3 regions of the Methylobacterium aquaticum genome follow, and region 1 is predicted to be linked to each of the others. Evidence: predicted binding sites of a transcription regulator. Region 1 holds the regulator's gene; each other region holds the start of a gene.

Evidence for each region. Region 1 encodes LexA, which represses DNA repair genes until DNA is damaged. Its sites were predicted from a motif close to TGTTCNNNNTGTGTTCNG; they were not measured.
Region 2: a site for LexA is predicted at 917-934, ahead of recA (recombinase RecA). Genes of this name have one in related genera too.
Region 3: a site for LexA is predicted at 909-926, ahead of radA (DNA repair protein RadA). Genes of this name have one in related genera too.

What each region holds. Positions count from the first base shown of each region.
Region 1 is NZ_CP043627.1:6,591,443-6,593,706, reverse strand. Features, by position in the region: gene F1D61_RS30495 (NCS2 family permease) at 1-713, shown strand, start outside; gene lexA (transcriptional repressor LexA) at 935-1,678, opposite strand; gene F1D61_RS30485 (hypothetical protein) at 1,783-2,196, shown strand.
Region 2 is NZ_CP043627.1:5,441,091-5,443,354, reverse strand. Features, by position in the region: gene recA (recombinase RecA) at 1-858, opposite strand, end outside; gene F1D61_RS24825 (PIN domain-containing protein) at 982-1,401, opposite strand; gene F1D61_RS24820 (hypothetical protein) at 1,449-1,691, opposite strand; gene cckA (cell cycle histidine kinase CckA) at 1,765-2,264, opposite strand, start outside.
Region 3 is NZ_CP043627.1:4,206,819-4,209,082, forward strand. Features, by position in the region: gene radA (DNA repair protein RadA) at 1-867, opposite strand, end outside; gene F1D61_RS19180 (cytochrome b) at 1,145-1,708, shown strand; gene F1D61_RS19185 (TetR/AcrR family transcriptional regulator) at 1,930-2,264, opposite strand, start outside.

The sequences.
Region 1 (2,264 bases):
CCGGCATCCTCACCGTCACGGCGTTGAGCTTCATCGTCGCCGACAACACCTTCCAGGGCGTCGCCTCGCTGCCGCCCTCGATCGCCCCGACCCTGTTTGCCCTCGACATCAAGGGCGCCCTGTCGGGCGGTCTCCTCAACGTGATCCTGGTGTTCTTCCTCGTCGAATTGTTCGATGCCACCGGCACGCTGATGGGTGTCGCCAACCGGGCGGGGCTGCTGACCGAGGGCAAGATGGAGCGCCTCGACAAGGCGCTGATGGCGGATTCGTCCTCGATCTTCGTCGGCTCGCTGCTGGGCACGTCGAGCACCACCGCCTACCTCGAGAGCGCGTCCGGCGTCGAGGAGGGCGGCCGCACCGGCCTCACCGCCGCCACGGTGGCGGTCCTGTTCCTCGCCTGCCTGTTCTTCGCGCCGCTCGCCGGCTCGGTTCCGGCCTACGCCACGGCGCCGGCCCTGTTCTACGTCGCCTGCCTGATGCTGCACGAACTGGTCGATCTCGACTGGGACGACCTGACCGAGGTGCTGCCGGCCTGCGTGACGGCGCTGCTGATGCCCTTCACCTACTCGATCGCCAACGGCGTCGCCTTCGGCTTCATCACCTACGCGGTGATCAAGCTGCTCACCGGGCGGTTCCGGGAGGTGAAGCCGGTGGTGTGGGTGATCGCCGGGGTGTTCCTGTTCAAGTTCGTCGCAACGGGGAGCGCGCACTGACGGGCGCGACGCATCTGTACCCTCCCCCCTCTGCGGGGGAGGGTGCCCCGCGGATGCGGGGCGGGAGAGGGGAACCACGCTTCCGGAAAGGGAGCGACCATGGTGACGGGCGCCACCTGGAACAGCGTCGCGCTGCCCCTCTCCCGGCCCCTGCTGACGCAGGGACTACCCTCCCCCGCAGAGGGGGGAGGGTTGAGCGATGCGCCAATCCCCGAATCGATTCAGTACTTCCGCACTAGGCTCACCAGCCTTCCCTGGATCCGCACCCGGTCCGGCCCGAGCACGCGGGTCTCGTAGGCCGGGTTGGCGGCTTCCAGCGCAATCGACGAGCCGCGGCGGCGCAGGCGCTTCAGGGTCGCCTCCTCGTCGTCGATCAGGGCCACGATGATGTCGCCGGTATTGGCGGTCTCCTGGCGGCGGATGACCACGAGGTCGCCGTCGAGGATGCCGGCCTCGATCATCGAATCGCCGCGCACCTCCAGGGCGTAATGCTCGCCGCTGGCCAGGAAGTCCGGCGACATCGCCACCGTACGGCTCTGGCTCTGGATCGCCGAGATCGGCGTACCGGCGGCGATCCGGCCCATCACCGGCACGCTGACCGAGTGACCGTTCTCGTCCGAGGCGGTCGCCATGGCGGGGATGCCGGCTTGCCGCTTCGGCTCGTGGGCACGCCCACCCTCGACCACGCTGGGGTTGAACCGCACCACCTCGGCCCCGGGGGCGGGCGCGGCCTGCGCCGGCCCCGTCACCGTGTCGGGCAGGCGGATCACCTCGATCGCCCGGGCCCGGTTCGGCAGGCGGCGCAGGAAGCCGCGCTCCTCCAGGGCGGTGATCAGGCGATGGATGCCCGATTTCGACTTGAGGTCGAGGGCGTCCTTCATCTCGTCGAAGGACGGGGGAACGCCCGTCTCCCGCATCCTCTGCTGAATGAAGCGGAGCAGGTCCAACTGCTTACGCGTGAGCATGTGACACTCTCATCCCCGCGCTGCCGCGCTCCGGAAACAAATCGCGAACATGGTAAGCGTTCCGCAAGTGTTCCGCAAGCGGGTTCGAAAAGGCGGCGCGAAGGGTGGGCGCGTCGAAGCTTTTTGGCGGCGGGCGATCGGAGATGTTTGGCGACAGCTTCGGAAAACTCTCACTATATCAACAACTTATTCCGATGCCGATTGGTAAGGCGAGGTCGCAGGGCACTCCGCCGCCAGATATCTGTAACATGCTGCGAGCACGCGTTTTCCCGTGCAACATGCGCCGGATCAAGCGCGCTCTCCCTGTGGCTATCATCGGCTCGCCGGACCTTTACAGGGCCGTGAGGGCTGGGCTCGTGGCCCAAGGCACCACTCTCGATAAGGAGCGGGTCGCTAAAGGCGTCAACAGACAAACTGTCGATAAAGCCCCCAAAGGGGAACGTCGTAGCAAACGCAGCCAAGCAATCATCAACGAATTGATGGCCGCAGCCCTGGACGTTGAAGAGGGGCAACCGTGAAAAATTCTACGGCGCCGCTGGAATCGCGCAGGCTGCAGGGATCACCCGGCAAGCATTCCATAAGGTCT
Region 2 (2,264 bases), 1.2 Mb from region 1:
CTCGCCGACCTTCGACACGCCCTCGCCGAACATGATGTCGAACTCGACCTGCTTGAACGGCGGCGCCACCTTGTTCTTGACCACCTTGACCCGGACGCTGTTGCCGATCGGCTGGTCGCGGTCCTTGAGGGTCGAGATGCGGCGGATGTCGAGGCGGACCGAGGCGTAGAACTTCAGCGCGTTGCCGCCCGTCGTGGTCTCGGGGCTGCCGTACATCACGCCGATCTTCATCCGGATCTGGTTGATGAAGATGACCATGCAGTTCGAGCGCGAGATCGAGCCGGTGAGCTTGCGCAGGGCCTGGCTCATCAGGCGGGCCTGGAGGCCCGGCTGCTGGTCGCCCATCTCGCCCTCGATCTCGGCCCGCGGGGTCAGCGCGGCCACCGAATCGACCACCAGCACGTCGATGGCGCCAGAGCGCACCAGGGTGTCGGTGATCTCGAGCGCCTGCTCGCCGGTATCGGGCTGCGAGATCAGCAGGTCGTCGAGGTTGACGCCGAGCTTGCGGGCATAGACCGGATCGAGGGCGTGCTCGGCATCCACGAAGGCGCAGACGCCGCCCTTCTTCTGGGCCTCGGCGATGGTGTGGAGCGCGAGCGTGGTCTTGCCGGAAGATTCAGGCCCGTAGATCTCGATCACCCGGCCGCGCGGCAGGCCGCCGACGCCGAGCGCGATGTCGAGGCCGAGCGACCCGGTCGAGACGACCTCGACCTCCTGCACCTTGTCGCCCTTGCCGAGCCGCATGATCGAGCCCTTGCCGAAGGCGCGCTCGATCTGGGCGAGGGCGGCATCGATCGCCTTCGACTTGTCTTTGTCCATGGTCGGGTTTTCCACCAGTCGCATCTGGGGCTGAGCCATCTCGGCGGGTCCTTATGACAGGAGGGGCGCTAAGTCTCAATCGCGCGGCTGGGCTCTACGTACTTGTTTTGTTCTCATTCGGCAAGGGCGGGAGGGCCATTCGCCGAGGGATTTTCGGGGAGATCAGGGGCCGTCGAGGGCCCGGAGCAGATTGGCGTTCGACCAGGACGGCCAGCCGGTCCCGGCAAAGTCGCGGTCGTGGCTCCAGATGTCGGCATCCAGCAGCCAGGCGCAGGCGAGGACGTGCGCGTCGCTCGTCGAGCCGTTGCGGGAGGCGACGGCGTCGGAGAGGACGCAGGCAGCACTCTCGAGGCGGTCGGAATAATACGAAGCGTCGATGATATCGATGCCGGCCAGGATCACCTCGGCGCGCACAGGTGCTCCCGGCGGGAGATCAGGAACGCTGACCAGGACCCGCCGGACCTCCTCCGCAACGCGGGCGGATGTCGCCACGAGCCGTCGATCGGCAAGCGCATCGAAGATCGATATGGAACGACGCCCCAAGGCAGCGCTCAGGACGATGTTGGTATCGACGACCAACATGCTGGAAGGCCGTCGCCGAGGATTGCTCGCGGCGGCCAGAGTCTCCGTCACTCGGCGCCGCGCTCGGCGAGCAGCCGATCGATGGCGGCGTTCTCTTCCGGCGTATACTTTTCCGCATCCGCCCGGATATCGGCTATCACCTTGCGCATATACTCCGGTGACGCTTGGTGGATCGGCAGCAGAATGCCGACGGTCGCCGTGCCGTTCTTGATCGGCATTGCGTGCGGCAGCGCCTGAATCGCGCCGGCCGACATCTTCTGGAGTTCGCGCATGCTGATCGCGCTCTTCATGGCCGCCTCCTGGTTACATACATGGATGTAAGTCCGGCGGGCGGCGGCCACAAGCACGACGATCCGCGCGCCCTCACCCCGCCATCGTGGTCTTCACCGTCTCGACGAGCTGCTTCAGGCTGAAGGGCTTGGGCAGGAAGTTGAATTCCTCGCCGTCGGGCAGGTTCTTGCGGAACGCGTCCTCGGCATAGCCGGAGACGAAGATCACCTTGAGGCCCGGATGGGCCTTGCGGAGTTCGCGCAAGAGGGTCGGGCCGTCCATCTCGGGCATCACCACGTCGGAGACGACGAGATCGACCGGCACCTCGCGCTCCTGCATGATCTGCAGGGCTTCCAGGCCCGAGGCGGCCTCGAGCACGGTGTAGCCGCGGGCGGTGAGCGCCCGGCCGTTGACGGCCCGGACCGGGTCCTCGTCCTCGACCAGCAGGATCGTGCCCCGCCCGGTGAGATCGCGGGCCGGGGGCTTGGGCGGCTCCGCCGCAGCCGCGGCGGGTGCGGGAAGGGCCGGGGCCCCGCCCGACGCCGGCGGGGCGATCTCGGGCACGGCCTCCGGGGTTTCGGCCTCCGGCACCG
Region 3 (2,264 bases), 2.4 Mb from region 1:
CCCGGCGAGGAACAGGGCCGAGGGGTTCGGCACCTCGGCGAGCCCCCCGTCGGTCATCTCGAACACGCCGATCTCGTCGGTCGGGCCGAAGCGGTTCTTGACCGCGCGCAGGATGCGGAAATGGTGGCCCTGGTCGCCCTCGAACGAGGCCACCGCATCGACCATGTGCTCGACCACGCGGGGGCCGGCGATCTGCCCGTCCTTGGTGACGTGGCCGACCAGGATCACGGCGGTGCCGGAGGTCTTGGCGAAGCGGATCAGGCTCTGGGCGGAGCCGCGGACCTGGGTCACGGTGCCGGGGGCCGATTCCACCGTCTCGGTCCACATCGTCTGGATCGAATCGATGATGGCGAGCGCCGGCGGCCTGCCCTGGCTCAGGGTCGCGATGATGTCCTCGACATTGGTCTCGGCGGCGAGTTCCACCGGCGCGCTCGCGAGACCCAGCCGCTCGGCCCGCAGGCGCACCTGGCCCACCGCCTCCTCGCCCGAGATGTAGGCGACGCGCTCGCCCCGTTTCGCCAGCGCCGCGGAGGCCTGCATCAGCAGCGTCGACTTGCCGATGCCGGGATCGCCCCCGAGCAGGATCACCGAGCCGCGCACGAAGCCGCCCCCCGTCACCCGGTCGAGCTCGGCGATGCCCGACGAGGTGCGCGGCGCCTCCTTGACCTCGCCGGTCAGCCCTTCGAGCGGGAAGATCCGTCCCCGCGCCCGGCTCGGCCGGGTCGCGACCGGGCCGGAGACGGGGCTTGCCGCGCCGGTCTCCTCGACGATCGTGTTCCAGCCGTTGCAGGCCTCGCAGCGGCCGCGCCAGCGATTGTAGACCGCGCCGCAGGACTGGCAGGCGAAGGTCTGGTGGTTCTTCGCCATCGGCGGCCTCCGGATCGGGGCCGCGCGCCGGCCGCCTCATGCGTTCCTGATATGTCCCGAGGGGCGCGCCGTTGCAACTGCGCGCCAGGGCGTTCTGCGACGAAGCGGAGGCCGGTTCGTCGCGGAAAACGCGGCAAAAACAGAGACCTGGAGCACGGCCCGAGTGCAGCGCGACCGGGCCGTGCTCCAGCGACGGTTCAGACACGAACCCGCCGCGCTCGCGTCCCAATCCCCGGCGAAAGCTCGGCCGTATTCTCGCGTGGAGGACGCGCACCCGATGTCACGGCCCGGCCGAGCTTTCCATTACGACCGCGTCCAGCGCGGCTTCCACTGGCTGATGGCGGCGCTGATCGTCGTGGCGCTGGCCTTGGGCATCTATGCCGCCTGGCAGGTGCCCGGCACCTCGCCGCGGCGCGAGATCCTCGACATCCACAAGTCGATCGGCCTGACGGTGCTGCTGCTCCTGCCGCTGCGCTTCGTCTATCGGCTGGTCGCCGGCGAGCCGGCCTACCGTGCGCCGCCGTCGCGCCACGCCCACATCGCCGCGACGCTGGCGCATCTCACCCTCTACGCCCTGATGCTGCTCCTGCCCGTCAGCGGCTACGTCTACTCGGCGGCGGGCGGCTACGGCCTGCCCTGGTTCGGGGTCTTCTCGTTCCCGCGCCTCGTGCCGGTCGACAAGGCGTTGTCGCAGGCGGGCTACGGCGCCCATTACTGGATCGCCTGGGGGCTCGGGATCGTGCTCGGCCTGCACGTCCTTGCTGTGGCCTGGCACGCCTGGATCCGCCGCGACGAGGTGATGGGGCGGATGTGGCCGGCGCGGGGAGACGCTTCTGTTTGACATGATTGCATCAAATTAAAGCGCGGGATCCCTTCTCCCGTGTGGGAGAGGGGTAGGGGTGAGGGTGACACGCTTCAGGACTAGGCACTGAGCGTCACGCTGCCAGCACAACGTTACGAGCCCGACTCAGGACCGTATCACCCTCACCCCCGGCCCCTCTCCCACACGGGAGAGGGGAGACGTGCTTTGCTTTTATTTGGAAAGATCGAACAAAATCTGCATCACGCGGAGAACGCATTCTCCACCAACCCCCCCACCCGCTCCCCCGCCAGCGCCTCGTCGAACAGGATGCGGAACAGGATCGGCGCGATGACCCGGTCCAGCACCAGATCGATGTCCGGAAACGCCTCGCCGCGCGCCGCCGCGCGCTCGGCGATGACGGCGATCTGCTGGCGGGCATAACCGCAGCAGCGCCGGGGACCGCTCTCGCCCTCGGCGGCGAGCACGTCGCGGATCATCTCGCGGCCGAGCTGCGAGGCCATCTCCTCGGCATATTGCTCGGCCCAGGCCAGGAGGTCGCCGCGGCCGCTGCCGGTCTCGACCGGCACCATGTCCG